Regions from separate parts of the Aneurinibacillus baijiui genome, predicted to be linked through region 4. Evidence: riboswitches for the same ligand, from Rfam matches in the RefSeq annotation. Region 4 holds a riboswitch; each other region holds the start of a gene.
The links. Region 4 has a riboswitch for cobalamin ahead of AB3351_RS09140 (FecCD family ABC transporter permease). Riboswitches for the same ligand answer to the same signal wherever they lie in the genome.

Region 1 (7,372 bases), on a different contig from region 4:
GTATAATATAGTAGACTTTATTATTCATATCAATATAGTGAAAAAGAAAGTAGTTACGAAATATTGAATATAAAACATATAAAAAAGGCAGGAAAAAAGACCACCTTACAATAGGTGGTCTCTACTCTTTTTGCTTTATGATGTAGATTCGATTCTTATCGGGAGTAAAATGGTGAGTCGTAAGCCTTGCTGCGGCCGGGATGTAAGCGATAGCGTACCATGCAGCTCATGAGCACGGCGTTCCATAGTTTGAAGACCAAATCCGTATACGATGTTCTCGCATCCGCGCCCCTCATCTTCTAATACAAAAGTGATCTCCCCATCCTTTTCTTGCAGCGTAAAATAAAAACGTGCGCTTTGTCCGTGCCGGATTCCATTCGTTAGCCCTTCCTGAAGAGCGTGGTACAGAAATTTTTTCTGTAAAGCATGGAGTTCGGGTAAGGGGGAGATCGAATAGGAAATATTCACGCCTGCATGCTTTTCTGTCAGATGGATTAATTGCTTCAATTCTTCCTCAAGATTAAGATCAGTCTCGTCCTCTTTAATCGTATGAATGGTGCGGCGGATTTCATTTAATCCATTACGCACAAGTTCTTGCGATAAGTCCAGTTTCTCAATCGCAAGCGGGAGGTTTTTGCTAAGGAGGCGTTTGCCGGCCTCAATCTGCACGACGGTAGTTGTTAAGGTATGTCCTACAATATCATGAATCTCTCCAGCGATTCGATTCCGCTCTGCAAGGGCGGACATCTCAGCCCGGGCTGCTGCCATTTCTTTAAGTGAGGACGTTAGCTTTTCTGTTCGTTCTATAACTTTTTCTTCAAGGGTATTATTCAATTCCTTTAACTCCCTTGAGATTCTCTCCACTTCAGTAAAGGCACGTGAAGACTTAATTGAGATCGTGAAGGATTGTACGAAGATAAACAAAAACAATCCGAATGGTGTCATGTTGCCGATGGGGACGATTTGATTGTAGTATAATACGTCATTAATCGCCGTAATTAGGAAAAACACAGCCACAGATGCATTGAGAAGTGCAAATTCTCTTCTTCGCATCACAATAAGGACGAGACACCCTATAAGATAAAAAATGCTGGCAAGCATAACTCCATAGAACGGAACGATTGCTTCCGTATAAAAAGTAGAAGGTGTCAGAACGGTAATCAGACTGAAAAGTGTTGATAAGATCTGTACTGTGCGAATAAAAATCGAATGAATGTCTTCCGGATATAGCGAACGAATGAACATTGAAAAAAACGGAAGAGCAAGGTAAAAGGCAAGATATTCAATGCGCAAAGCAAGGTCCCAGTTGAAGTCGGGCCACAGCTTAGTGAGGAGAACATCACGTCCGCTAATGATGGAGCGTACGCCGATCAGCATGCAGAATAAGCTAAAATACAGCGCTGATGTGTTCTTGCGGCGCAATAGATAAATAACAACATGATAGACTCCGACAATGAGAAGACTTGATGAGAGAGCTGCATCGAAGATCAGTCTCTTCTCCCGTAGATCTGTGATCTGCTTATAATCCCCGAGAAGAATCGGTTTCCAAATGCCACCCTTTTTATGGGCAAAGTTGGACACGTGAAAGGTGAGTGTCACCTGGTTATGTCGCGGATGAAAATAGACGACCTGCGTTATATCTTGCGGCTTCGTACTGTGCTTATTCATGCCGGGAGTACCTGCGGAAGCAGTAGGTGCTCCATTGATATAAAGCGTGTAGGATGTAAAAACAATCGGGATGTATAGAGCTTTGAGAGACATATTATCCGCAGGATTAAAGCGGATGGAAATTGTGTACGTTGCATATCCCTTACCGGAAAGAGAATGTCCCCCAACCTGTTTTCCATTCCATATCGAAGGAACAGAAATAGTGGACATCTCGGCTGTAGAGGCAGGCAGTGAGTTGCTCGGTGCAGTAAATTGCCCCCATGTAAGTCCCCACTCTCCATTCAGTTCAATAGGCCCCTGCTTAGCGAAGTTCCAACTGGAAGCATCGAGAATACCGAAAGATGCTACAGGCGGATTGGACCGGGCTGTGCAGCCGGTGAGGAATACGCACACACAAAGAATAACGAAGGCAAAAGCATTCCCCTTCATGCTAGGCAGCCCCCTTTTTATGTATGCTACTAGCAGGTGTTTACTTCGGTTCCACTCCTAAATCTTTTAAGTACACAATGGCTTTTGAGCGTTCATTCGTGCCGATTTTTGCATAGATCATGCTGACATAATTCTTCACGGTACCTTCACTGATATACAATGTTTTAGCGATTTGTCGGTTGTTCATGCCCTGAAGCATAAGAGCCGCAATCTCTTTCTCACGATCGGACAATTCGACTCCTTGCTGCTTAAGTCGTTCGGTATGAATCGTATGTTGTGCTTGAGAGGAGAAGTGTGAGAGGCGTGCCGCCAGTTTGGCGGCGATGACGGCAGGCAGCATGATCTGTCCTATGGCCGCGTCGCGGATGGTTGCAATCAGCTTATCACCCGGCATATCTTTCAATAAGAAGCCGCTTGCACCGTTGGATAGACCTTCTACGATGTACTCATCTTCTGCAAATGTCGTCAGAATGAGAATAAGGGTAGCAGGATAGTCTTTTTTAATTTTTTTGGTGCTCTCAATGCCATCCATGACCGGCATCTTAATATCCATCAAGACAATATCGGGTTGAAATTTTGCCACCATTTCATAGGCTTCGAGGCCGTTTTCTGTAGTGCCGATCACCTGCATATCGTCTTCTAAATCCAGTATTGTTCTAAGGCCCTCTCTCATAAGTGTCTGGTCGTCAGCAATCAGGATTTTGATCATACAGTTTTCCGCTCTCCTTATTACAGAGTTGGTATTTTTATTATAATTCTTTTTTACTAGAGATGGAGACGGTATATTCTCAAATTGTGTTATGAGATAGATAGTGTGCCTTATCGCTTATTATAAAGGCGTAGAAGTCACAATATAAGGGCGTACAGTCATAAAAATGGTCATAAAATACGGCATATTGAATATAGCGCTATTTTAGGGTGTGTGGTATAATGAGCACAATTTTAAACTGAATAGGAATAGCTTTATGGTACTTAAAATTCCGGTTATAGAAAGGAAGATCGGAATGGAAAGTTTAAAAGGGAAGTTCGGTGCAAAACCGACGCGGTCCCGCCACTGTGAAGAGGAGAACAATCCCATCGATTCACCCACTGCTTCGCCTGCGAAGCGGGAAGGGGGTGATTGTTCATTGACTCGAAGCCAGGAGACCTGCCGTAAAGAGCAACACTGCTACACCACGAGGATGGGTAGGTGTTCGAAGGGGCATGATGTACGCTTGGCTTGTTTGGTTAACCGATTGTGCGCTTTTGTATACCTAAGCATCTTTTCCGTGGGAGAGGATGCTTTTTTTATTTGTATATAGAGTTAAGAGGGGGAAGATGAATGAAACGAAAGCGTACGCTATCAAGCATAGCTGTGGTTTTGGGATTTGTGCTGTATTTCGTATGGAATGATCCGCAGACCGCTTATGCTATGCACATTATGGAAGGATTTCTGCCTGTAAAATGGGCCGTATTCTGGTGGGTATTATTTCTGCCCTTTTTCCTGTTGGGTGTTCGGTCATTGACACGGATTACAAGAGAAAACCCAGAGGCGAAGCTTCTGCTTGGTCTGGTAGGTGCTTTTGCTTTTGTTCTATCCGCACTAAAAATTCCTTCTGTAACAGGCAGCAGTTCACATCCGACGGGTGTAGGTCTTGGGGCAGCCTTGTTCGGTCCGCTTGCTATGACGGTACTAGGGACACTTGTTCTTCTGTTCCAAGCTCTTCTTCTCGCGCACGGAGGATTAACTACGCTAGGGGCTAACGCATTCTCTATGGCGGTAGTGGGACCCTTTGTTGCATATGCTGTGTACCAAGCGATCGCTCGTTCTACAGGAAAGCAGCGGCTGGCGATTTTTATGGCAGCCGCATTGGCTGATTTGACGACATATCTTGTAACTTCTGTACAACTGGCGCTTGCTTTTCCAGCGGCAAGCGGTGGCTTTGCGGCATCATTTGCAAAATTTGCAGGGATTTTTGCTGTAACCCAAGTGCCGCTGGCTATTAGTGAAGGATTATTGACGGTGCTTGTATGGAACTGGCTTGTTGCCTATAACGGAAAAGAATTGATGCAATTGCAATCTATTAGACGAGGAGCGTAACGATGAACAAATCAAAAGGTTGGTTAAATATCGTGCTTGTCCTTAGTGTCATCGCGCTGATTGCGCTTCCGCTTCTGCTCATCAAGGATTCTGAATTTGGAGGCGCAGATGGAGCGGCGGAGGAAGCCATCGGTGAAGTAGCACCGACTTACGAGCCGTGGAGTGAGCCATTGTTTGAGCTACCGGGCGGTGAGACGGAGAGTCTTTTGTTTGCTCTGCAGGCTGCGATTGGAGCCGGTATTATCGGGTATGGCATCGGTTATTATAAGGGCCGGTCTTTAAAGCGAGACCAGTTGGATGAAGATTCAGCTTGATGCCATCGCATATACGAACCGACTTCGTCATATTTATCCGGCGCAAAAGGTAGGCTTCGGGCTTTGCATGCTGTTGTTTGTCCTGCTATCACATACGTTGGTGCATGCTGCTGTGTTCATGTGGATGAGTGCATGGATTGTCCTTCGTGCCGGTATTTCGGGTCGGGTGTATGTGCGATTGCTTGGGGCAGTGACATTGTTCCTGATGCTCGGCCTGCCTCCGTTGGTGGTGGAGATATCCGCTGCACCACCAACGGACACGGTGTTATTCCAATTTTCTGCCGCCTCCTGGCACATATACGGAAGTAGAGAGGGCGTGGAGAAGGCTGGTATGCTGCTCATTCGTTCGCTGGCTTCGGTATCCTGCCTGTATTTTATCTTGTTGACGGTGCCGTTTACGGAATTGCTTACGGTCCTGCGGCGCGTAAAAGTGCCGGTGCTTCTAACTGATTTGCTGCTTGTTATGTACCGTTTCGTCTTTGTTTTTTTGGAGACGGCAGAACAGTTGTGGACCGCCCAGCAGGCACGGAGCGGGAGCGGAAGATTTCGAAAGAAAATACGGGATGCAGGTTTTCTGATCGTTCGGCTTTTTACCCGTACATTTCAGCGTTACCAGCAGCTTTCTATCGGACTTGCCGCCCGTGGGTTTACCGGCGATTTGCGGGTCATATCTACGGCATCTTTTTCAGGAGCGGGACGCTATGGGGTCGAGGCTGTTGTTGGTTTTGTTTTACTTGTGGCGCTTGAATGGTGGACGAGGAGGTAAGGTGGTTGGCTTGGATTATAGAAATGGATGATGTGTCCTATACATATCCGGGAAGCACGCAGCCTGCATTAGACGGGGTAACCCTGCGGATTCCCACGGGAGCCCGCTGTGCGCTAATTGGACATAACGGCTGCGGCAAATCGACACTATTCCTGCATCTGAATGGTATTTATCAACCGGAGCGCGGAGAGATGAGATGGAAGGGCGAGCCCTATATATATGGCCGAACCTTTTTATCAGAACTTAGACGAAAGGTAGGCCTGGTTTTTCAAGACCCGGAACAGCAGTTGATTGCAAGTACCGTTGCAGAAGATCTCTCTTACGGATTGTGCAATGCTGGCCTGGCCGAGAGCGAGATTAATCAAAGAGTAGCACATGCACTGTCGCGTTTTGGCTTAGATGAGCTGCATGCAAGGCCAGTGCATCATTTAAGCTTGGGTCAGAAAAAGCGTGTAGCGTTGGCTGGTGTCATGGTGATGCGGCCGGAACTTCTGCTTCTAGATGAGCCGACGGCGTATCTTGATTGCCTGCATACAAGGCGGCTGCTTGAAGAACTTGATACCATTCACGAAGAAGAGGGGACAACAATGCTCATGGCAACGCATGACATTGATTTGGCCTACGAATGGGCAGATTGGATTTTTGTCATGGACAAAGGGCGTTTGGTATTAGAGGGAGTGCCAGAAGATGTATTTGCGCAGCGTGATGTACTGGCCTCTCTGCAGGTAGGCACGCCGCTTCTGTTCGATGTGTGGGAGGCGCTGGCTCCTTCACTTGACTCTGTTTCACTGACATATCCGCGCACAGCAGCGAAGTTGAGATGTGAATTAAAGAAGAGAAGGAATGAAAGCAAACAAAAAATGGGGTGATCGTATGGATAAAAAAAGCGGAAAAGTACTGATTATCGGATTTGGACCGGGAAGCTTCGAACATATTACCCAGCGGGCTCGCGAGGCCATTGAAGAGTGTGAAATCATCCTTGGTTATACGACATACGTTGATTTGATCCGGGGCCTGCTGCGAGAAGACCAGACCGTAATTCAGGCGGGAATGACTGAAGAGGTAGGACGCGCCCAAGAAGCGGTACGCCAAGCGGAAAAAGGCAAGATCGTCGGTGTTATCTCCAGCGGAGATGCGGGTGTATATGGTATGGCCGGTCTGGTATATGAAGTGTTGATGGAGCAGGGCTGGACAGAGAAGGAAGGGATCGGGGTAGAGGTGATTCCGGGCATTTCGGCCATTAATTCCTGCGCGTCCTTGTTAGGTGCGCCGATCATGCATGATGCTTGTACGATCAGCCTCAGTGATCACCTGACACCGTGGGAGTTGATTGCCAGACGTGTGGAAGCGGCCGGACAAGCAGATTTTGTCATTGCGCTGTACAATCCAAAAAGCGGACGCAGAACACGTCAGATCGAAGAGACGCAGCGTATTTTATTGAAGTACAGATCACCGGATACACCGGTTGGCCTGGTGAAGAGCGCTTACCGCGAGCGTCAGTCCGTAGTCATTACAGATCTTGCCCATATGCTTGATCACGATATCGGCATGCTTACTACGGTAGTGATCGGTAACAATTCTACACGCCTGTATGATGGAAAAATGATTACCCCGCGCGGCTATCAGCGCAAATATACATTAAGTGCGGAAAAACAAAAGCTGGCTCCCCATCAGCGTCTGCGGGAAGAGAATGAACCGTGGGCATTGCATAGCGTAGCGCCGGATATACAAAAAGAGAACCCTGGATCTGAATCTGAAGCTCCAACGATACGGACTTCTTCCCGTGATATGGCAGAGGAGGCCTTAAGCCGCCTGCTTGGCACTTCACCTGAAGCGGCTCCTGTAGCAGCGGCCGGATTTGTGCAGGAGGCAATTTTCGAATTTTCCGTCTCGCCCGGTGTAGCCAATAAGAAGCTGAGTGCCAAGCAAATGCTGCTGCTTGCCGAAATTGTCGGGGAAGAAGGAAGCATAGAATATACGCCGCACCATCAGATGCTCATCAGCGTCCCGACCACCGACCCGGAGCACATCACCCGTAGGCTTGTGGAAGCTGGGATGCTCATCCAGCCTGTCGGCGATGTATTAACCATTAAGGCTTGTGATTTCTGTGACGGA
Region 2 (7,372 bases), on a different contig from region 4:
CGAAGAAAATTTTATCGAGCTTGCGTCTTGTTGCTACTGTTTTTGCCGTCCACAAGTGAGCATAGGTCACCGGATCGAATGCAGAACCGTAGATGCCATAACGAGCCATAGTATCGCTCTCCTTTTTTCACGTTTTTATTGTATTCCTTTTACCCTTGCTTGAATTTTTTCGATCGCATGCATCTTGTTATCCCAACATGCCTGGCTTAAATCAACCGGATATTCCTGAGGATGCATCATACGTGTATATTCTTCCCATAAATACGTGAGATTGTGCTGTGCAAATGCCTTTACTTGATGGATCGTCGGCTTATCATATACAAGCTGACCATCGCGGTAAATATCTGTGTGCAGCTCTCTTGCTTCAAAGTTTGTTACTACCTTGCCGATATGCGGATAATCGGGATGGAACATATGAAGCTTCGGTTCTTTCTGTGGAGATTCATTCTCCAATGCAATGTAATCGCCTTCCGCATGATGATTAATCGAGTTAATGATCCGATACAGCCGCTTCATTCCAGGCGTCGTAATTTTATTTGGATTGGAAGAGATTTTTATCGTATCTATCATATGTCCGTTTTCATCTTCAATGGCCGCCAGCTTATATACAGCACCAAGCGCCGGCTGATCATAGGCTGTGATGACTTTGGTTCCAATTCCCCACGCGTCAATTTTTGCCCCCTGCATTTTCAATGCGGCTATCGTATGCTCATCGAGATCATTGGAAGCGATAATCTTCGTGTTTACAAATCCGGCAGCATCCAGCATGATCCTTGCTTCTTTTGATAGACGGGCAAGATCTCCGCTATCTAGGCGAATGGCCGTAAAATTTATTTTTTCTCCCAGTTCCTTCGCTACTCTAATGGCCGTTGGAATACCGGACTTCAATGTATCATACGTATCTACCAAGAAAGTGCAGTCTTTGTGACGGCGAGCGTATTTATGAAAGGCGATATATTCATCCCTATACGCCTGCACCAGAGCATGGGCATGTGTACCGGAGACAGGAATGCCGAACTTCTTCCCTGCCCGCACATTGCTTGTCGCATCAAATCCGCCTATATAAGCGGCTCTTGTACCCCAGATGGCTGCGTCAAATTCATGGGCGCGCCGTGTCCCGAATTCCATCAGTCGATCTTCTCCGGCCACTTGCTTGATACGGGACGCTTTGGTGGCAATGAGGGTCTGATAGTTTACGATATTGAGCAGCGCAGTCTCAATTAATTGTGCTTCTGCAAGGGGCGCTTCAATACGTAGAATCGGCTCATTATGGAATACAATTTCTCCCTCACGCATTGCCCGAATCGTACCTGTAAAGCGAATCGTTTGTAAGTACGAAAGAAAATCTTCGCCATACCCGGCCTCTTCACGAAGATATGCAAGATCGCTTTCCGTAAAACAAAATGCTTCCATATACTCAATAATTCGTTCAAGTCCCGCAAATACACCATACCCGTTTCCAAATGGCAGCTTTCGAAAGTACAATTCAAACACGGCTTTTCGATTATGCATACCATCCTCCCAATACGTCTCTGTCATATTTATCTGATACAAATCGGTATGCAATGCCAGACTGTCATCAGTGTATCGCTTCTCCATTCGTAATCCCTCCCATGATGAATGTGAATGTCTTCTCTACAGGCTGCAAATCGTTGCACCAAGACAATGCTTCATATGTTGCAGCGCCCAATTATGCCCGACCTGATTAAAGCTTGCGACAGCATCCTCATGAACCGTAATGCGAAATCCCTTATTATAGGCATCTACAGCAGCATGCAAAACACAAATATCCGTACAGACGCCTACAAGATGTATCTCTTGAATCTGTCTTGCGCGCAGTTGAATTTCCAGATTGGTTCCGACAAAAGAGCTGTACCTTGTTTTATCCATATACATCACATTCCCCCTATCCTGATAGGTCGTGTATATATTTTGAAGTCGACCATATAACGCGCGTCCGCTCGTGCCTTCAATATTATGGGGAGGAAACAAAGTCGTCTCAGGATGATAAGGATCATGCGCCTGGTGTTTATCTACCGCAAACACAACATAATCTCCCTGCACAATTGCTTCTTCGGTGATGGTAGCAAGACGATTCTCAATCGCTGCACCCGGTTGGCCAACAGGCAAAGCCCCATCAATAAAATCCCTCGTGTAGTCAATGACAAGCAATGCTCTTTTCATTTTTCACATCTCCTTTTAAATTATCAATTATCAAATTGTTAATTATTAAGTATAAAAAAGGGTGATGGATTTATCTCCACCCTTTACAATATTACCGCCAGATCGACGGCGTTATCCATACATCAACAAAACGATACAACTGTGTTGGCCTCTTCGCCCTGCCTGTCGGTGTAGTAACCTTTGGCTTGTTATGCTCATCAAGCGCTTCTGTGATAAACGGTAATGATGGCGCTTTTCTGAAAAAAGCCGACTTTACGCTAATCACAGGGTCATCAATGACCGCAAGCAATACGGTCCGTAGTTCTTCTAACTTAAACTCCTCAGGCAAAAAATTCTTCGCTACGGTCGTTGTCAGCATATCTGATTTGACAACTTTCACCGCATCCTCAATGATTGCCCGATGATCAAAAGCCAACTGTATATTGCCAACCTCCGCTAAGTCGAACAACGCTACCTCCGCTGCATCATCTGCCGCTCTCCGCCTCGCCAAAGCCTCCTCTGATACAATCGCATAATGTGCATTGGAAATAATCCAGCCGCGCGGATCGCGTCCCCATGCATCATATACACCATAATGCTGGATATGAATATTCTCGACGCCTGTTTCCTCTCTCAGTTCCCGTTTAGCTGCTTCGTATGCCGTCTCCGGCGGTACAATAAAGCCCCCAGGCAGCGCCCATTTGCCACCTTCAATGTTCGGTTCACCTTCGGCATCAAGTGCAGCCCGTTTAATAAGCAATATTTTTACGGTACGCTTCATTTCATCTTTCTCATCAGAAACGATAGTGAATACAGCGATGTCACTCGTATAGCCATCCGGCGTACGATATTGTTTTGGGTCATAATTCGCCAATGCTTCTGCTTCGTCTTTGTATCTAGCCATTAGGATGACTCCTCCTCAACCACTTCAGGCAGTATCCCTGAGTAGAGTGTAAGGCTTCACTCAATCAAATTAAATTAACAATTTGTTATTTGTTAATAATATATGATATACGATGGAACTTTGCAACCCTTTTTATAAAAAAATCGCTATATCTCCTTTTGTTCACCATATCCGCGGCTGTAAGGTATAGAAGAATTGCTGCATTTGCTCAGATGAGACACTTTTTCCGATACGTGCCATCGCAAAATTAGCAGAATGCGCCTGTATATCAGGATCATCCGTATAGACCTCTTCCATCCCTGCTGATACGAGCAACCGCTTTAGCATACGCTTGTATTCATAGACATCTAATGTGCCGTGTTGTAAATCCCAGTGCCAGTAGTATTCAAAAGCAAGAACAATACATTGTTCAATATTTATCTCACTTTGAAAAAGCTTCTGTAGAATAGCAGAGGCAATATGGCGAGAGCGATAGGGAGGGGCTACTTCCAACGCTCCCATCATGCGGACATATGGAAGGGAAGCCCAGCGTTCTTCAGGCTCCGGCAGTAGAAGTGTAGCATATCCTACAATCGTGTCATGATGAACAGCAATACAAATGCGTGTTTGTTCTTGTGAGAGTATTGTTTGCAGACGAGCATGCTGTTCATCCGCCTTGCCAAAGCATGATAAGCCCGCATGCAGAGGATACGGCAATGATTGTTCCATAGATAAAGAAAGCAGCGTAACTCCTTCATTCTTTACCTGCATGCGTACCACCTCTTTCCTTTTCGCACTCAATCGGATACAAATAGTATGGCGGTAAATCATCCACAATGTGGTATTCTCCCAACTGGTGATTCTCCCACAGCACAATAAGAAAAAGTTCATGCGTGCCAAGGACTTGTCCTCTCATTCCGTCAAAGCGTTCCACGCGCATTCCTTCTATAAATAATTCATGCATCTTCATATCCTCCTTTTGTATACAAAAAAGCATCTCTTCCTAAAAGAAAAGATGCTCAAATAAGATCGTTATACGTTCAGACACCCACCGATCTCTTGAACACCTTCCCATCCTCGTGGTTTTACAGTGCTGTTCTTCATGGCAGGTCTCCTGGCTTACGAATCCTTGCTCCTCTCTACCTTCCCATTCCATCGTCATGGAACAGTGGTTTTGCATAAGAGTTGCTCCTCGTTTACAGTGGCGGGACCGCACCGGACTTGCACCGGTTTCCCTATTACGCATGCAAAGTAATGAATTACACACATGCACCATAAAGCAAAACTATGAAATTATAAACAAGCCAACCGATGCGTTACCCGGTGAATGCATCCCTTAGGATGGTTGTTTCTTTGTTCCGCCTATCTCAGCTTGCTGAGCCGGGAGAAACTCTCCCTTTTGATACGTATAGGTGATGTTGTGAGCATCATATGCCGCTTCCCCGCTAACAATCCGATTGATTAGTTGTTTTCCCGTCTCTGCCGTCATATCCTGATACCATATTCCTTCTGGATATTGAATCACGACACAAGCATCCGCACATCTGCCATTGCAGCGTGTACGTGTAGTGTGAATGAGGTCATCTGCAGCCAGATTAGCGATCTGCTCCCGTATCCCCTGCGTCACCTCTTCTCCTCCGCGCTTCATGCAGCTCCCTCCGTTGCATAGTAGAAGATGATGCCTCACCCCATGCAAATTTCGTGTAGCCATGTGTTTCACCTCTTGCAGCTAATATTTTTCATACAAAAAAGGCATCGTTCTCCATAGGAAAAAGATGCCCTTGTTACCGCATTCGCAAAAAGCTTAATGGAGTATCCCATTAACCATACGCAGCGCAGCACATCTCTCATCCTCGTGAGCTTGTTGTGTCATCATCTCAAGGCAGGTCTCCTGGCTTAGAATCATAAAGCCGCTGCTTCCTTCCCGCTTCGCTTACCATGAAGCAGTGGATATAACTTGCAGACAGCTCTCCTCATTACAGTGGCGGGACCGCGCCGGATTCACACCGGCTTCCCTCTTATGCTGCTATGAATCAATCATTGTGATTAGCAGCACCTTGAAATACATATGTACTTGTTACACAAATTATAACAATAGGTATACAAGAAAGCTATGATTTTATCATCTCTATGATCTTATAAGAGAGGAGGCCTATACTTCTTCAAAAGGGACCGCGCCTATATAGCGCAGCTTCACTCCATCGAGCACAGCTTCGACCACTCCACCGTTATACACATAATCATAGAGCAGCACCATCGTATTCGCCTCAAATGGCAGCGTCTCTCCTATACGCGTAAGCAGTGCGGGAAGAATGCTTTCCCAATAGGAATGCCCTTCAAGAAGCTCTGTAAGCGAAGAGGAAAGAGGACGGAACGAAACCTCTACAAAGTCCTCGTCAATATAGGTATCTTCCATGTTATACACCTGTACAAACGCAGGCGCTATCGCATCACCATCTTCATCATATGTGTACTCCATCAAGGTCTGTGCCTTCTCTTCATCCTCCGATCTACCAATCCAGATCGACACGATTGATTTCTCTTCCACTACTCTCTTCCTTTCTCTATCGATTGACCATAACAGGGTCGATCAGCTTGAATCCTATCCATATTTTCATTGTAGCAGCCACACTCTTTCAGCGGTAGACTGCATCATACATGCTGCTCGATCCGAAACATTCGCAATTCGGCATGCAGTTGATGAGATAACCTGCCTGTCTCCGCAACGCTAGCCGCCATCTCCTCCACTGTAGCTAATTGCTGTTCCGCCGCTGCCGATACTTGCTCTGAAGCGCTGGAGGCCTCTTCGATAATCGAAGAGATTTCTTCGAGCGCATGAAACACCTGCTGTGTATGAGCATTGACATGATCAAGAATAATCTGCATGCTTGCAGAGTCCTCCTGCGTGTGCTTTACTCGCTCTACAATCGATACAAGCGCTATCCCACCCCGTTCTATCATTTCCATCTGCTGTTCGAATGCATCTTCGCTTTGCTTTATGATCGTCATTGTCTCCAGCGTCTCTGATTGAATAGACTGAATTAACCCTGTAATCTTGCCGGCGGCTTGATTTGTTTCCTCCGCTAGCTTTCGCACTTCATCTGCTACAACAGCAAATCCGCGACCGTGCTCACCGGCACGCGCGGCTTCGATGGCTGCATTAAGAGCAAGCAGATTGGTTTGTGCAGAGATTTCGGTAATGACTGTAATAATCGTACTGATTTCCTTCGATCGTACGCCAAGGTTTTGCATGGTTTCCGCTGCTTTTTTTACAGTAGACATACTATAGGCCAAGTAATCAATCGCCTCATCCATCGCTCTTTTGCCTTCATCCGAGATTTGGACGGCTGCCCCCGTATTGTCTAGGTTACGATCCGCCTGCGCCTTAGCTTCGTGCACATGGTTTGTCATATTCTGCATCATCTGCAGAATATGCTGGGTCTGTTCTGCCTGACGCACACTGCCTGCGGCGACTTCCTGCATCGTCGTTGCCACCTGATGCGATGCCTGCTCCGTCTGTCCTGTAGCATGCGCTAGTTGTTCCGAGGAAGCCGCTACATGATCCACCGTATGCTGCACCTGCCGAATGAAGTGTGAGAGACGCGTCTCCATAATCTGAAACGAATGAGCAAGCTGCCCCACTTCATCTTTTCTGTTCGCGGATATCGCAAGTTCTGCTTCTACAGTGGATGTCAAATCACCGTTTGCAATTTTTTCCGCTGTTTTGCTAATCAAATGCAGAGGACGTAAACTTCTCTGAACGACATACATAAACAGCAGAATGGAAAACGCTAAAAGCAATAGGCTAGAAAGTATAAAAGTTGGAATATTAGAAGCCAGGATGTCTTGTGTAAGGGAGGCAACGAATGGTGCATGCAGATCGACGCCAAGCACACCGATGATGGCACCGTTTTCATCTTTAATCGGTGCAAAGGCTGAAAAATAATCGCCATACTTCTCATCGTGAATGAGGCCGCTATACGCAGTACGGCCTTGCAGAGCAGGTGCTACATCCTCAAAAGCCGTAGCCGTAACAGCTTCACCAATGGGCGAAGCCGTTTTCGAATGTTTCGGCTGTCCGTCCACCATGATATGCAGCGCATCTCCATCAACTGTAAGTGTATAAACATAGAGAGCACCAAGCTTTTCGCGTACGTCGTTTAGTGTATTGCGAATCGTCCAATATGCTTCATTTTCTTCAGGATGAGCGAGCAGTTTTTTGTACGTATTTATATCTACATAGGCGACCGTATTGGTAGCGGTCTGTGCACTATATGCCGAAATACCTTGTTCTACGGCCCGACTCACACTCCAATAGGAGAAAAA
Region 3 (7,372 bases), on a different contig from region 4:
TGGGCTTACAGTGCAATCGCTGTAAGCGGCCTGTACTTGGCTTATCGTGTACTGGTATCCATTGGTGTTCTGGGCCTTGGAGCGGCTCAAAGCTCCAATTATCCCTATATAGCGGCTATGCGTTTCGTAAAAATCGGAGAGTTTGTGGAACGGATTGATATTTTGTTCTTAGGTATCTACATTATGATTATCTTGCTTGAGTTCATCGTTATTTTCTATACGTTGTCACATGGAGTAGCGCATTTGACTGGAGTCAAAAGCGTAAGTCCACTGGTGATTCCGCTCTGCTTTCTTATTGTAGGATTATCTGGAGGGGTGATACAAGCATCGCTTGATTTTAACCTCTACATTACTCATATCCGAACGATTACTTCTCCTATCTTTGTCCTTATTATTCCGCTGCTTCTCCTGCTGGTTAGCCGCATCCGGTTCGGCAGGATGAAGAAAGAAGCGGCTGAAGAACAAATGAACGGAATTGTGGATGAAAAGGCGTCGAATTAATTTCGTCGCCTTTTTATTTTGTGTGCAGTACAATAGACGTTGGATTGCAGATTTTATGTATGGTAGGGGGAGTGGAGATGACGCGAACCGAATCGTCGAAGTATCAATTTATCATCCTGCTTATGGTTGTAGTCATTGCCGGCATAAGCCAGGGACTGCTGCTTCCGCTGCTTGCCATTCTTTTGGAGAAAGCTGGTGTATCCTCAGACGTCAACGGGCTGAATGCTGCCGCTTTATATATTGGAACGTTCTTGGCCATGCTGATTATTGAAAAACCGGTACAAAAGCTGGGCTACAAACGAATCCTTGTGGGGGGCCTTGTGCTCGTGATTGTAGCAACGCTTTTGTTCCCGTTGTGGCAGAATTTAATTTTCTGGTTTGTGCTTCGCTTTCTGGTTGGTATTGGTGATAGCGCTCTTCATTACACCTCTCAGCTATGGATTACATCCAATAGTCCAGCCGAGAGAAGGGGACGCAATATTTCAATCTATGGTATGTCATATGCGATTGGCTTCAGTATTGGGCCGCTAGGCATTAAGCTGCTTCCATACGGCATATGGGTACCTTTTGTTACGGTCAGTGTGTTGTTTATCCTCGCATTCTTTCTGCTGCTTACGCTGCCGCATGCTTATCCGGAACAAGAAGCAGGTGGGATGGCACCAGCAAAAAAACGCTACGGTACGGCTGTGCAACTTGCCTGGTTTGCCCTTTTTCCTGCCTTTCTGTATGGATACATGGAAGCGTCAATGAATAGCAACTTTCCCGTATACGGGCTGAGGATCGGCATAAGCGAGAGCTGGATAGCGATATTGCTGCCTGCAATCGGGATCGGCAGTTTAATTCTACAGTTTCCGCTCGGGATGTGGAGTGACCGTATTGGACGCAAGCCGGTGCTAATGCTGTCCGGATTCATCGGGGGGCTGGCATTCCTGGCTGTTCCGCTGCTGGGGAACCATGTGTGGGGAGTTCTTATCCTGCTTCTTTTGGCAGGCGGGGTTATCGGCTCGTTCTATTCACTCGGTCTTGCGTATATAGCCGACCTCGTGCCAAAGGCATATCTTCCGGCAGCGAACATTATCGCTTCTATTAACTTTAGTATAGGGAGTATTATCGGTCCGAATTTGAGCGGCTTTGGCATTCAACACATTTCTTTGGGAAGTGCCTTCTATTTTCTTGGTGGTATGTTCCTGTTATTTACTCTAATGGGACTTTTCTTTCAAAGGAAAGAATCGGAGAAGAAAGCGTCACTAATTCATTTTACAAATTAGCGTTTATTCCTTAAAATAAAAAGAATAGTGGGCAGTTGGAAAGGGGACGGAACTGTGATGATTGAGGTTAAAGATCTGCATAAATATTATGGTTCATTGGAAGTGTTGAAGGGCATTGATTGTCTCATCAAAGAAAAAGAGGTTGTCAGTGTCATCGGGCCTTCGGGTTCGGGGAAAAGTACGTTCCTGCGCTGCCTGAACGGACTTGAGGAATTAACAAGCGGCCAGATTATCATCAATGGACACGATCTGTCTGATTCCAAGGTGAATATTAATCAGGTTCGCACGGAAGTAGGCATGGTGTTTCAGCGTTTTAATTTGTTCCCGCACAAGACCGTTGTAGAAAATGTAATGCTGGCTCCGATGAAAGTGTTGAAAGAGAACTCGTCTCAGGCGCGGGAGAAAGCATTGCGTCTTCTTGAAAAGGTAGGCCTGCGCGATAAGGCTGATGTATACCCGGAGAAGCTCTCAGGTGGTCAGATGCAGCGTGTAGCCATTGCGCGTGCGCTTGCCATGAATCCGAAAATTATGTTGTTTGATGAGCCGACATCGGCGCTTGACCCTGAATTGGTCGGCGAAGTGCTTGCTGTTATGAAGGGGCTGGCACAGGAAGGGATGACGATGGTTGTTGTTACCCATGAGATGGGATTTGCCCGCGATGTATGCGATCGGGTTATTTTTATGGATCAGGGCGTAATTATGGAAGAAGGAAAGCCGGAAGAAGTATTTACAAATCCGAAGAATGAGCGGACACGCGAATTTTTGCGTAAAGTTATCGACATTCCGGAGGAAGTACACGAGTGAAGCATTCCGGATTCATTCAGGGATTCGTCCACCGGCACGAAGAACCTGTACAATATAGACTAAAGCTTGATGAAGAGGCGATACCGGTAAATGATTGGATAGGCGATACCGTCCGCATTGCCTCGCTTGGGCGTATGGAGTGTATCCACTGTGGGCGCAACATCAAGAAAACATATAACAGCGGATATTGTTATCCTTGCTTTACCAAGCTTCCGGAAAATGATTTGTGCATTGTGAAGCCGCATGAATGCCATTATCATCTCGGCACATGCCGCGACCCCGAATGGGGAGAAGCCCATTGCATGATTCCGCACTATGTATACCTTGCGCTTAGCAGCGGTGTAAAAGTAGGGCTCACTCGCAAGAATAATGAGAAGAAGCGATGGGTGGATCAGGGTGCGATTCGCGCCATTCCAATCGCCGAAGTACCGACACGCAGGATGGCAGGAGAGCTTGAGGTATATTTAACACAATATGTAGCGGATAAAACGGACTGGCGTAAAATGCTAAAAGGCGATGTTGAGTTGATCGACCTGCTTGCATTACGTGAAGAGATTTACGAATATTTTCCTGATACGTATAAGCCGTATATTCTGAAGGAAGATGAGTGGGTGGAGTTTGCCTATCCGATTCTTGAGAAGATTGAGAAGGTGAAAGCCTACAATTTGGACAAGCAGCCGGTTATTGAAGATCGCTTAATCGGGATTAAAGGTCAGTACTTAATTTTTGAGAATGGTGTGCTCAATGTCCGTAAGTACTGCGGTTATCAGGTAGAAATCAGTGATTGATCGGAGAGGAAGCAGGAGGTCAGTGAGACCGTCTGCTTTTTTCTTTGCATCTGCCATATGCATGCAAAGGAGGAACGGAATGTGAGTGCAAAAAGTGAGGGATATTCCTCCCCCTATGAAGGGATGCTTACTCGATATGCTATATTGCTGCGTCAGATGAAAGAGACAAAGCTTACATCGGCTGCATTGGACCTTGCGGCCGAAGAAATAGAAGGAATACCGCTGCCGAAGAAGGAAAAAGAGCTTCATCGTACGCTGCTTCAGCAGCTTTCGGAAATAAATGCGAAAGTGGAAAAGCTGCATTGGATGTCTGAACATTTGAAAATTGTGCATGATTTCCAACAGGCGTCTACCCAGACATTTAATAAAGAAAAGATTTATGAACAGGCTTTTGAGCTTGTATCCCGTGTGATGGACACGGATGCCTTTTTTATTGCTTTATATCGAGAAGGCGATGAATACATCCGCATTCCGTTTGCTGTTGACGATGGTGTACGATATGAAGAAGAGATGCGCTTTGGCGAGGGGATTACCTCACAGGTATTGAAGACGAGACGTACTATACATATTTATACAGAAAAAGAATCGTCGGAAAAAACGATTATGCGCTGGGGCAACCCTGCGCAGGACACCAATACATTGATTTTTGTGCCGATGATTCTGCGCGATGAAGTCAAAGGTGTGATTACGGCACAGAGCTACCGGGAATTCGCCTATAAGCAGGAGCATGAAGAACTGTTAGAGATGATCGGTACCCAAATCGCCAGTGCGATAGAGACGGCCGAACTTTATGATCGTGTCTATGAGCTATCGATTAAAGATGAGTTAACAGGTCTGAAGAATCGTCGCGCCTTCCAAATTGATTTGCGCAATCGACTTCATGCTGCTAAGAAGCAGGGTCAGTCACTGGCACTGTTGATGATTGATTCCGACCGACTAAAAGAAGCTAATGATACGTATGGTCACCATGTCGGAGATATGCTGCTGCGTCGCATTGCAGAAAGTATGCAACAGGCGCTCGGACCAGAGGATGAAGCGTATCGGTATGCGGGAGATGAGTTTATTGTCCTCTCGTTCGGTGCAGATAGAGAGGCGGCGGTAGAGAAGGCTATGAATATGCAGAAACACCTGTCTCTTCATCCGATTATCATAGACGGACAGACTCTCACAGCCTCGCTTAGTATCGGAATCGATATATATCCTGACTCGGCATCTACTGAAGAGGAATTGCAGCAGCAAGCCGACTCTGCGCTTTACTTCGCAAAAAAGCAGGGAAGAAATACAATCACCGTATACCAGCGGCCGTTATTCTGAATGCACGTCATTGGATGTTGTAAAATCAAGGCCGTACGCCTATAATTAAAAAATAATAAAGCGAACAGGTCTTCACATGCGAAGATAATAGGGAAGCACGGTGTAAATCCGTCACGGTCCCGCCACTGTAATAGGGGAGTACTTTTGCCTTGCTGTCCACTGCACACTTATCGTGTGTGGGAAGGATGTGAGAGTACGATGAACTTAGAGTCAGGAGACCTGCCTGTTTGCCAAGTCGACCACATGCCTTCGGGGATTAAGGAATGCGGCGGTATTGGACGTACCATCTTTTGTTACGGACACAACATGCCCGCCTTCCTCGCTGAAGCGGGTTTTTTATTTTAGTTCAGAGCATAGGAGTGGGGAGAATGAAACGATACACATCATTGATCTTAGCGGCGCTGCTGCTTGTTTTGCTTGCGGCCTGCGGTAACACTGCGTCTACCCCGTCAGGCGAACAGCAACCTGCCGGTGGGGAAACTGCCCAGGCACCGGGGAAGTTTCCACTTACTATTAAGGATGGTACAGGAACAGAGGTTACGCTTGAGAAGAAGCCTGAGCGCATCGTATCCATTATACCGAGTACGACAGAGATTGCTTACGCAGTGGGTGCAGGCGACAAGGTCGTAGGCGTGTCTAATTATGATAACTATCCTGAGGAAGTAACAAAGAAAGAAAAAGTCGGTGATCTTAAAGTTAATATGGAAAAGGTCGTTTCCCTAGAGCCGGATCTGATTCTTGCGGATACCGGGAATGGGGAAGCGGTTGATGCCTTGCGCAAAACGGGTCTTCCTGTTGTCGTGATGGAAGCAAAAAACTTTGATGAAATTTATACTTCCATTGAGATGATCGGTAAGGCAACCGGCAATGATGCAAAAGCGGCTGATGTAGTGAATAAGATGAAGGCTGATGTAGAAGCTGTGAAAAAGAAAGTAGAGTCCGTAGCCGAAGATAAGCGGCCAAATGTATGGGTTGAAGTTGACCCATCCCTGTTTACAGCGGGTACAGGTACATTTATCCACGATATGATTACGATGTCAGGCGGCAAAAACATTGCCGCAGATTTGGAAGGATGGAAGCAGCTATCCGAAGAAAAGGTATTGCAGCGCAATCCCGATGTCATTTTGAACACATACGGTTACTATGATAAAGAGGGTGCGGAAAAAATTAAGAAGCGTCCAAAATGGCAGCATGTAAAAGCTGTGCAAAATGGTCGGGTGTTCGCTGTTGACTCTGATGTTGTTAATCGTCCGGGACCACGCATTACCGAAGGTCTCAAAGAAATTGCTGCGGAATTGCACCCGGAATTGTTCGGGAAATAAGGAATGATGGGGTTGAAGGAAGAGCAACGAGGATTTGGGAAGAAGCTGGGATTTTGGCTGCTTCCCCTTCTTTTTATACTTGTAGTGATGATTGTGGGCAGTGTTTCGATAGGAAGTGCAGAGCTATCCTTTTATACGGTATGGAAGATCATTCTCTCCCGTTTACCTTTTGTAAGCGGAGTGGAGAAGGAATGGTCACAGGCGGCTGAAGTGATCGTGTGGAATATCCGTATGCCGCGTATTCTGCTGGCCATTCTAGTCGGGGCGGCGTTGGCGCTAGCAGGTGCTGCATATCAGGGAGTGCTGCGCAATCCGCTCGCTGATCCCTATATTCTCGGCGTATCATCCGGCGCTTCACTTGGGGCAGCGTCCTTCATTTTATTTGGACAAGGGCTGGCAATTTTCGGGCAGTGGACGCTGCCGCTCGTAGCCTTTGTGTGCGGGATTGGCACATTATTTATTGTATATCGGCTTGCCTATGTTGCCGGTAAGGTGCAGATTGAGACGCTTCTATTATCTGGGGTCGTAGTACAAGCATTTCTTGGAGCCGGGTTATCTCTTATCATGTCGATATCCGGTGAGAAGATGCAGCGTATTTTGTATTGGCTGATGGGGAGCTTGTCGCTGAGCGATTGGTCTTCCGGCATTGCCATCGCTCCTTATATTCTTGCCGGCGGTGTGCTTATCTTTTTATTTGCAGGCGAGTTGAATCTGCTCGCGCTTGGAGAGCAGAAGGCACACCATCTGGGCATGAATGTGGGACGGACGCGGCTGATTGTTCTGCTAGCGGCCTCACTGACAGCAGGAGCTGCGGTAGCGGTGTCCGGCGTAATTGGCTTCGTTGGATTGATTGTTCCGCATATGATGCGTGCGATTGTGGGTTCCGATCATCGTGTCCTGCTTCCGGTATCGGCTGTCGCAGGAGCGATCCTGTTAATTGCGGCTGATACGCTCGCCCGTACGCTAATGGAGCCGCAGGAGCTGCCAATTGGGGTTATCACTGCCTTTTTGGGCGCACCGTTTTTCGGTTATTTGCTGCGCAAGCGCAGACGGCTGTTTTTTTAAAAAGAGCGTAGAATGATAAAGGATTATGCTGGGGGGCACTCGGATTGATTGAAGTAGCGGACGTATCCTTGCGCATTGGACAACGGCAAATATTATCAGACATCAGATTTCAGGTGCAAAAAGGCGAAACAGTAGGAATTATCGGCCCGAACGGGTCTGGGAAGTCTTCGCTGGTGAAGGTGATCTCCCGTCTTCTAACCCCTGACACCGGAGAGATACAGATTGATCATAAACCACTGGCTTCCTATTCCTCGAAAATGTTGGCCCGCAAGATGGCTGTTGTGAGTCAGGATGGTCTTCTGCCGCTGCC
Region 4 (7,372 bases):
TTCCTCGGGACGTGCAATCCGCCGCTCTTTGATACCTGTGCGTTGGATAATCCATTCATCGTTTGTTTCAAGCATTGTTTCAAGTTCAACATTTGTCAGAACTCTCTCCGGTACATAGCTTCCGATGGCCGTAATTCGCGCTTTTGAAGCGAGGCCGTTGCCTTTATCGCTCATGTGTCATCTCCTCTTCTCATTACTGCCTATCTATTATAACACTTACTAATAGTACGAGATACTAATTTTATACCTTTCACAAAAAAATCTAAAAAATAAAAAAGAATGGAACTTGTTGATTGACGCACAATTTTTAGTTATATAAAATTAGAACTAATAAAAGTTCTAAAAAAATATAACTAATAATGTGGGTGAGAATATGTATCGTGTTGAAGTGGATATGGCTCCGGCATACGAGTTGATTATCAGTCTATATCAATACATCAATAACAAATCAATGAAGGGTGCTGAATTGGGTCGAGGCTGGGTGAAGGAAGTCAATGCACAACTGCCTGAAGAGCTGATCGTTAAGCTTTCGGAAAAGGCATGGGAAGTGCTGCATCGCTTAAGTCTATTGGTGTGGCAGTGTCCCGGTGAACGCACACCAGAGCAGTTTATTTCCTGGCTTGGCTCCATTTCGCCGCTTGAATTGTATGAGCGGATGATTCCTTGGGTGACAAAGATCCCAAAGGATTTTCAAGAAGTGCAGCATCATCTGATTCACCTGCTAGAAGAATGGCACCATTGTTATTTCAAGCAGCGTCAATCTTCGATTCTGCCTATGCTCGAACATAGCGCAGCTTCTTTGCGTGACGTTCTGTCAAAGGGAGAAGATCCCAAGCAAATTGTGGAGACCTATACAAACGGCATCTGCATCGAACCTGTAGCAGCCACACAACGGGTGCTGCTCATTCCACAGCATCATGCCGCACCGTACAGCATCATCGACTCATATCAAGGACTACTCACATGTCTCTATCCGGTCGATATCGAGGAAGCCCCGTTCCTCGTCAAGCGCGTACAGCGTCAGCTTCAAGCGTTGGCTGACAAAAATCGAATCTACATCCTCAAGCTGCTGCATGAACACCCAACCTGCACATTCACCGAGATTCTTCATAAGACAGGACTTGTAAAAAGCAATCTACACTATCACCTATCCATGCTGCGTACCGCAGGGCTAATCCGAGCGCACCGTATGAGTGAGCGGATTGAATTTTATAGTATGCGTCCGGAGGGACTGCAGGCGATGCAGGAGGGACTTGCCGCGTACATGAAGGGGGAGCGTATGTGAAGCCCAATGCTATTTTGGACTTTCACCCCATCGTACGCATTTTGTTTCTTGGCAGCTTTTTGACATACATCGGATTAAGTATGGTTGTACCGTATTTTGCGATTTATCTAGCCCATTATACTGGATTAAGTGGTCCGGCAATCGGATTTATCATAGGGGGCAGTGCGCTGATAGGGATGTTTGGCGGCCTTGCCGGCGGGGTGCTGTCGGATCGATTTGGTCGCAAGAACATCATGCTAGGAGCGCTGCTTGGCTCCGCAATTATTTTTATAGGGCTGGCGGTAAGTGTTCATCCTATAATGCTAGTGCTGTTCACCCTGTTAAAAGGCATGGCTACCGCTTTTTTTGACCCGTGTGCCAAAGCGTTGATTGCCGATTTGACAGAGCCAAAAAAACGGGTACGGGCTTTTTCGTATCGTTATCTGTTTACGAATCTCGGATTTGCGGTTGGCCCCATCATCGGTATGATCGCCGGTGTCAAAGCGGAGAGTACGCTGCCGTTTTTTGTAGCATCCGTTATTTTTCTTATGTATTTTGTATTGCTGTGGGTGTACGTAAGGAAATATAAGATTGCCGATATTTCCTCTTCTGGAATCCACCGGCCGGTTTTGAAAGAATCGTTAGGTGTAATACAGAAGGATAAGGCGCTTCTTTTGTTTATTTGCGGTGGAATCATGGCGATGTCTGTGCATGGTCAATTTTCTGTTGTACTACCCCAATATTTTGCAGCGGAGTTTACGAGCGGGTTGGATTTTATTCAGTTATTATGGACCGTACACTCCCTTGTCATCATCATCGGAAGCATGCCTGTGGCACGGGCGGTTGAGAAGCGGAGCGCCTTTTTTTCGATTGTGATCGGCTCCGTTTTGTTTGCGATAGGATGTGTCTGCTTCTCGTTGTCATTTAATGTGTGGACGTTCATTTTTTCTATGATTATTTTTACGTTGGGCGAGATCTTCATAGCGCCCGCTGAGTATGCGATTATCGATGAGATTACGCCGGAGTCGGTGCGCGGTACGTATTATGGCGCCTTCAGTTTTACAACAATGGGTTCCTTTTTGGGACCAGGCTTTGCCGGTATGCTGCTTGTTGAGTTTGGCGGCAGTGTTATGTTTTCAGTGCTTACTTTGGCAGCGTTGATTAGTATTTTCTTTTATTGGAGAGGCTCCGTTCACAAAATGAATGGGATGCTGACAGTAAAGCAATAAAAAAGGTTGTTTACTATATGTGTTATATGTATGCTATATGTAATAACAATTACATTGTATGCAGCTAGGTGCCTTTGTGAAATACAAAGGGTAACAGGGAATCGGGTGCAAGTCCCGAGCGGTCCCGCCACTGTAACCGGATAGTTCTCTTTCATATTGTCACTCGATTGATGATCGGGGAAGACGAGAGAGGGCATGGACCCGGAAGCCAGGAGACCTACCTAAGATGCGACACCACAATTACCTTCGCGGAAAGGAGAGGTGTATTGAGAATGAGTGGCAGCCGTTTGGCTTTTTGATGTTACCTGCATTTTCGTACCTGACCCCCGTCCGTCAAGACGGGGGTTTTTTGTGTGGCCAAGCCAAAAGAGATGGAAGATAGAGGAGTTCATAAGATGAGAAAGTCGATACACTTGCATGTGTCCGTACAGAAAGCTCAGAATATTCGTGTGCGAATGGCTCTGGTCATTTTGTGTGTGCTGCTTCTGGTATCAATTACTGCGGCTGTGATGCTTGGGCCTGTCAGCATCTCTCCGCTTACGGTATGGAGAATTGCGCTAGCAAAAATAGTAGGCTCAGCTTTTGTGATTGAGCCGGATTGGCATGCGGCACAGGAGAGCATTGTATGGGACATCCGGTTTCCTCGCGTTTTGCTCGGAGCGGTAGTTGGAGCTGGATTGGCAATCGTAGGGGTGGTTATTCAGGCATTGGTGCGCAATTCGCTCGCAGACCCGTATATTCTGGGGATTTCTTCTGGTGCCTCTGTTGCTGCTACGCTTGCGATTTTGTTTGGCGCACTCTCTTTTCTGGGGAGATACGCATTGTCTCTTGGTGCCTTTTTAGGCGCGCTTTTTTCCATGATCGCCGTTTACGTACTCGCACAGGTTGGCGGCCGAATGCACACAACACGCTTGCTGCTGGCAGGTGTGTCGGTATCAATTATTTTATCTGCAGTAACGAACCTTATTGTGACGATGGCGCCGGAGGAAAAGGGAATGCGGGATGTTATGTTTTGGATTATGGGAAGTTTTTCTGGAGCAAAGTGGGAATATGTCACGCTTCCTGGGTTGCTTGTCGTCTGTGGTTTGATTTTTCTACTTGTACAGTACCGGTCGCTTAATGCGCTGTTAATGGGAGAGGAAGCGGCAACAACCCTGGGAGTAAACACACATTTTTTCCGTAAAATATTGTTTGTCATCTCCTCTCTTCTGACAGGAGTGATCGTGGCAGTAAGTGGAGCGATTGGCTTTATTGGCCTGATGATTCCCCATCTTGCCCGGCTATTTGTAGGCTCGAATCATCGATATGTGCTACCGGTTAGCGCTTTAATTGGTTCAATTGTAGCGATCTGGTCCGATGTGCTGGCTCGCATGCTGCTAGCGCCGGAAGAGCTGCCTGTGGGAGTTATTACCGCATTATGTGGAGGTCCGTTCTTTATTTGGCTGCTGCGGCGCAGTTCTTATTCGTTCGGAGGGGGGCGAGAGTGATGATTCAGGTGGATGCTGTATCGCTGCGTATGATGCAGGCGACGATTATACAAGATATATCGCTGGATGTTCCGGACGGTGCCTTTGTTGGAATTATTGGACCGAATGGAAGCGGGAAATCCACACTGCTTAAGACGATGTATCGTGTATTAAAACCGGATACCGGGTGTATCCACTTCAACGAGCGAGACCTATACGAATTATCTTCGCGAGACGTATTTCAAAAAATGGCTGTTGTTGGACAGGAATTCCCTCAGGAGTTTGATTTTTCTGTAGAAGACATAGTGGCAATGGGACGGGCTCCGCATAAGCGGATGTTCGAATCGGATACGGAAGAAGACCGGCTGATCGTGGAGTATGCTTTGTCCTGTGTACATATGGAAGACTATGCCTCGCGCAGCTTTATGAGCTTATCTGGCGGTGAAAAACAGCGGGTTCTTATTGCTCGTGCACTTGCTCAGCAGGCTCGGGTCATTCTGCTTGATGAGCCGACCAATCATCTTGATATCCGCCATCAACTTCAGGTAATGGAGCTGACAAAGGGACTTGATGTAACGTTGGTTGCTGTGCTGCATGATCTAAACTTGGCTGCTGTGTACTGTGACTATTTGTATGTGATGCAGAAGGGGCGTATCGTTGCTTCGGGGAATCCGTCTGATGTGCTGACGTATGAATTATTGAGTGAAGTATTTGGGGTAGAAACAGAAATTATTACACATCCGGTAACACATACACCCTATATTATTTTTCTGTCCAGTACGAACGAATAACTCATTTAAAAAATAACAGATGGAGCGACGCACATATGAGAAAACGAAATCAATTTTTGCAACGAATCGCAGTAGTGCTTGTCGTTGGCCTATTATCCGCATGCAGTTCATCTTCTGGTACCTCATCTGCCGTCGAACAGGCGTCTTTAGGTAAGACCCAGCAGAAGGAAAACGCATCCTACGAAAAAGTCACCATTAACAATTTGGGACATACATTAACATTCACACAGCCGCCCAAACGAGCTGTTGCATTAAACCAGCATGCGACAGAAATCATGCTGGCTCTAGGCTTGCAGGATTCAATGGTAGGAACCGCATATCTTGATGATGCCATTCTGCCTGAGTTTAAGGATACGTATGCGAAGATTCCTGTTCTGTCAAAAGCATATCCATCAAAAGAAGTTTTCATGGCAACTGCTCCGGATTTTGCATATGCCGGATGGAAAAGCGCTTTTACTGAGAAAGCATTGGGAACGGTGCAGGAGTTAGCGTCTGCCGGCATTCCGGCCTACATTCAAGAGTCGTCTACGACTCCGTTCCCTACGCTAGAAAATGTATATCAGGATATCCGCAATATCGGGCGTATCTTCGATGTGGAAGAGAGAGCGGAGACTCTGATTGCCACGATGCAGAAGGATATTGATCGAACCGTTAAGCAAGTAGGCTCTGTTACAAAGCCGCTTAACGTGTTTGTCTACGATAGCGGTGAAGATAAGGCTTTAACGGCGGCAGGTAACTACATGTCCAGCCTTATTGCATTAGCCGGAGGGAAGAATATTTTTAGTGATATAGAAAAAGGGTGGGCGGAAGTGAGCTGGGAGGAGGTCGTACATCATAATCCCGATGTTATCGTGATCATAGACTATGGCGCTAAAACAGTTGAGGAGAAAAAGAACGTGCTGCTTTCAAAGAAAGAGCTTGCGGAAGCTCCGGCCATAGTGAACCAGAGATTTATTGTTCTTCCGCTTTCGGCAGCCGCTGAGGGTATTCGTGCACCGCAGACGCTTGACATATTGGCAAGAGGGCTGCATCCGAAGGCATTTTAAAATAGAAGAAACCTTCTTTTACCAACCACGTATTCATAGTATAGTAAGGAAAGGAATAAGCATGAATACGAAACTGAAGGAGGATGAATGCGGTGTTTGGAAAGGTAGCGGCCGATATGCTTGGATTAAGCGATGTAGGGGCGGTGATTAAGCCGCAGGACTATGACAAGGCTGATGCAGATGATTATATTATGCATGAGGATAATGAAAAGATTTTCTTCCTTATCAAGTCAAAGTCTGATGAGTACTGTTTTACCAACAAAGCACTGCTTCATCTAGATGGCACGAGTGCCGCCAGCAAGAAGCGTACGCTTCGTCGTTACAGTTACAGTACGCATCCGATCTCGGATGTTATGCTTGAAACTGCCGGTACAGTGGACTTGGATGTAGAGATTAAGTTTACTATGGGCAATCAACCTTACTCGATTGATGTACATAAAAAACATCTAGAAGAGTTAAAGGATTTGTACAAAGCGCTCTTAAAAATCGCAGAAATCTCTCATGAAAACGAGATTGCCCTCTCCTTTGCGGGTCAAAGCCTAGATTTGGCATCCACGACGCTTACTCGGGTAACAAGTACGGAAAGTAATCTAGTAGAACAATTCAAAGGACTGAATCAGGCGGCGTTTTCATGGCTGATGGATACGAAGGAAAAATATACGGTAAAAGATTTCGGCTCTGTATTTGAGCGCTATATCAATCAATAAAACAAAAGGCTCCCCCGTGCTGCAAAAGCAGCGGAGGAGCCTTTTGGCTGTGTATATAACAAACAATTACATGTATCTCTTGTATTTTATATAGTTTTACTTATACTTTATGAAGATAAAAGTTCAGGGGAAAAATATGCAATACAAAACAGTGCTTGATTGCTCGTCTGTTTGTGCAAAGGGGATATGCTATGAAGATTGGATACCGTACCATCAAAACAGCGATTGGCGCAGCGCTGTCTATTTTTCTCGCGCAATGGTTAGGTCTGCAATTCCCTACATCAGCAGGGATTTTGACCATTCTCTGTATCCAAGTGACAAAAAGACGTTCCTTACAAAACGCGTATGCCCGCTTCGCTGCTTGTTTGCTGGGATTAGGAATAGGGATTGGCATATTTTCTATTGTCGGATATCATGCTATTGCCCTCTTGCTTGTGATTTTGTTGTTAATTCCTATTTTGGTTCGGTTGAAGATCCAAGATGGATTTGTTACATCATCCGTTATTATTCTGCATCTTTATTCCGTACAGGCGGTTTCGCTTTCTTTTTTACGAAACGAGCTTGCGGTTATGGGGATAGGGATTGGCATCGGCCTGATTATGAACGCATATATGCCAAGCATGGAAGTAAAACTTCGGAAATATCAGCAAAAAATCGAGCGAAACTTCCAAGTTATCTTAAAGGAGCTGGCCGACTATTTGCGCGACCATGACAGCGCATGGGACGGCAAGGAGATTATTGAGACGGCAGAGCTGCTCAATGAGGCAAAAAGCCTGGCCATTCAAAATGTCGAAAATCATTTGCTTCGCAACAAAGATGCATACTATCATTATTTTGAAATGAGAGAAGAACAGTTTGAGTTGCTTGAG

Region 1: it holds a riboswitch for cobalamin, as region 4 does, so the genes downstream of both, AB3351_RS21990 (energy-coupling factor ABC transporter permease) here and AB3351_RS09140 (FecCD family ABC transporter permease) in region 4, are expected to answer to the same signal.
Region 2: it holds a riboswitch for cobalamin, as region 4 does, so the genes downstream of both, AB3351_RS01570 ((2Fe-2S) ferredoxin domain-containing protein) here and AB3351_RS09140 (FecCD family ABC transporter permease) in region 4, are expected to answer to the same signal.
Region 3: it holds a riboswitch for cobalamin, as region 4 does, so the genes downstream of both, AB3351_RS15785 (ABC transporter substrate-binding protein) here and AB3351_RS09140 (FecCD family ABC transporter permease) in region 4, are expected to answer to the same signal.

The regions. Positions count from the first base shown of each region.
Region 1 is NZ_JBFTXJ020000019.1:44,098-51,469, reverse strand. Features, by position in the region: gene AB3351_RS22000 (sensor histidine kinase) at 136-2,097, opposite strand; gene AB3351_RS21995 (response regulator) at 2,138-2,806, opposite strand; cobalamin riboswitch at 3,047-3,266, shown strand; gene AB3351_RS21990 (energy-coupling factor ABC transporter permease) at 3,419-4,177, shown strand; gene AB3351_RS21985 (energy-coupling factor ABC transporter substrate-binding protein) at 4,180-4,491, shown strand; gene cbiQ (cobalt ECF transporter T component CbiQ) at 4,475-5,257, shown strand; gene AB3351_RS21975 (energy-coupling factor ABC transporter ATP-binding protein) at 5,281-6,126, shown strand; gene cobJ (precorrin-3B C(17)-methyltransferase) at 6,101-7,372, shown strand, end outside.
Region 2 is NZ_JBFTXJ020000001.1:322,016-329,387, reverse strand. Features, by position in the region: gene nadD (nicotinate-nucleotide adenylyltransferase) at 1-109, opposite strand, end outside; gene AB3351_RS01595 (nicotinate phosphoribosyltransferase) at 136-1,599, opposite strand; gene AB3351_RS01590 (cysteine hydrolase family protein) at 1,636-2,184, opposite strand; gene AB3351_RS01585 (NUDIX domain-containing protein) at 2,276-3,067, opposite strand; gene AB3351_RS01580 (GNAT family N-acetyltransferase) at 3,230-3,817, opposite strand; gene AB3351_RS01575 (hypothetical protein) at 3,801-4,010, opposite strand; cobalamin riboswitch at 4,134-4,338, opposite strand; gene AB3351_RS01570 ((2Fe-2S) ferredoxin domain-containing protein) at 4,383-4,757, opposite strand; cobalamin riboswitch at 4,911-5,121, opposite strand; gene AB3351_RS01565 (immunity 22 family protein) at 5,199-5,594, opposite strand; gene AB3351_RS01560 (methyl-accepting chemotaxis protein) at 5,699-7,372, opposite strand, start outside.
Region 3 is NZ_JBFTXJ020000008.1:143,617-150,988, reverse strand. Features, by position in the region: gene AB3351_RS15815 (GerAB/ArcD/ProY family transporter) at 1-501, shown strand, start outside; gene AB3351_RS15810 (MFS transporter) at 579-1,769, shown strand; gene AB3351_RS15805 (amino acid ABC transporter ATP-binding protein) at 1,824-2,573, shown strand; gene AB3351_RS15800 (DUF2797 domain-containing protein) at 2,570-3,361, shown strand; gene AB3351_RS15795 (sensor domain-containing diguanylate cyclase) at 3,443-4,675, shown strand; cobalamin riboswitch at 4,725-4,916, shown strand; gene AB3351_RS15790 (hypothetical protein) at 4,874-5,020, shown strand; gene AB3351_RS15785 (ABC transporter substrate-binding protein) at 5,044-5,997, shown strand; gene AB3351_RS15780 (FecCD family ABC transporter permease) at 6,001-7,062, shown strand; gene AB3351_RS15775 (ABC transporter ATP-binding protein) at 7,107-7,372, shown strand, end outside.
Region 4 is NZ_JBFTXJ020000003.1:529,951-537,322, forward strand. Features, by position in the region: gene AB3351_RS09125 (ketoacyl-ACP synthase III) at 1-174, opposite strand, end outside; gene AB3351_RS09130 (ArsR/SmtB family transcription factor) at 374-1,285, shown strand; gene AB3351_RS09135 (MDR family MFS transporter) at 1,282-2,493, shown strand; cobalamin riboswitch at 2,545-2,731, shown strand; gene AB3351_RS09140 (FecCD family ABC transporter permease) at 2,889-3,980, shown strand; gene AB3351_RS09145 (ABC transporter ATP-binding protein) at 3,977-4,750, shown strand; gene AB3351_RS09150 (ABC transporter substrate-binding protein) at 4,786-5,796, shown strand; gene AB3351_RS09155 (PH domain-containing protein) at 5,889-6,503, shown strand; gene AB3351_RS09160 (aromatic acid exporter family protein) at 6,695-7,372, shown strand, end outside.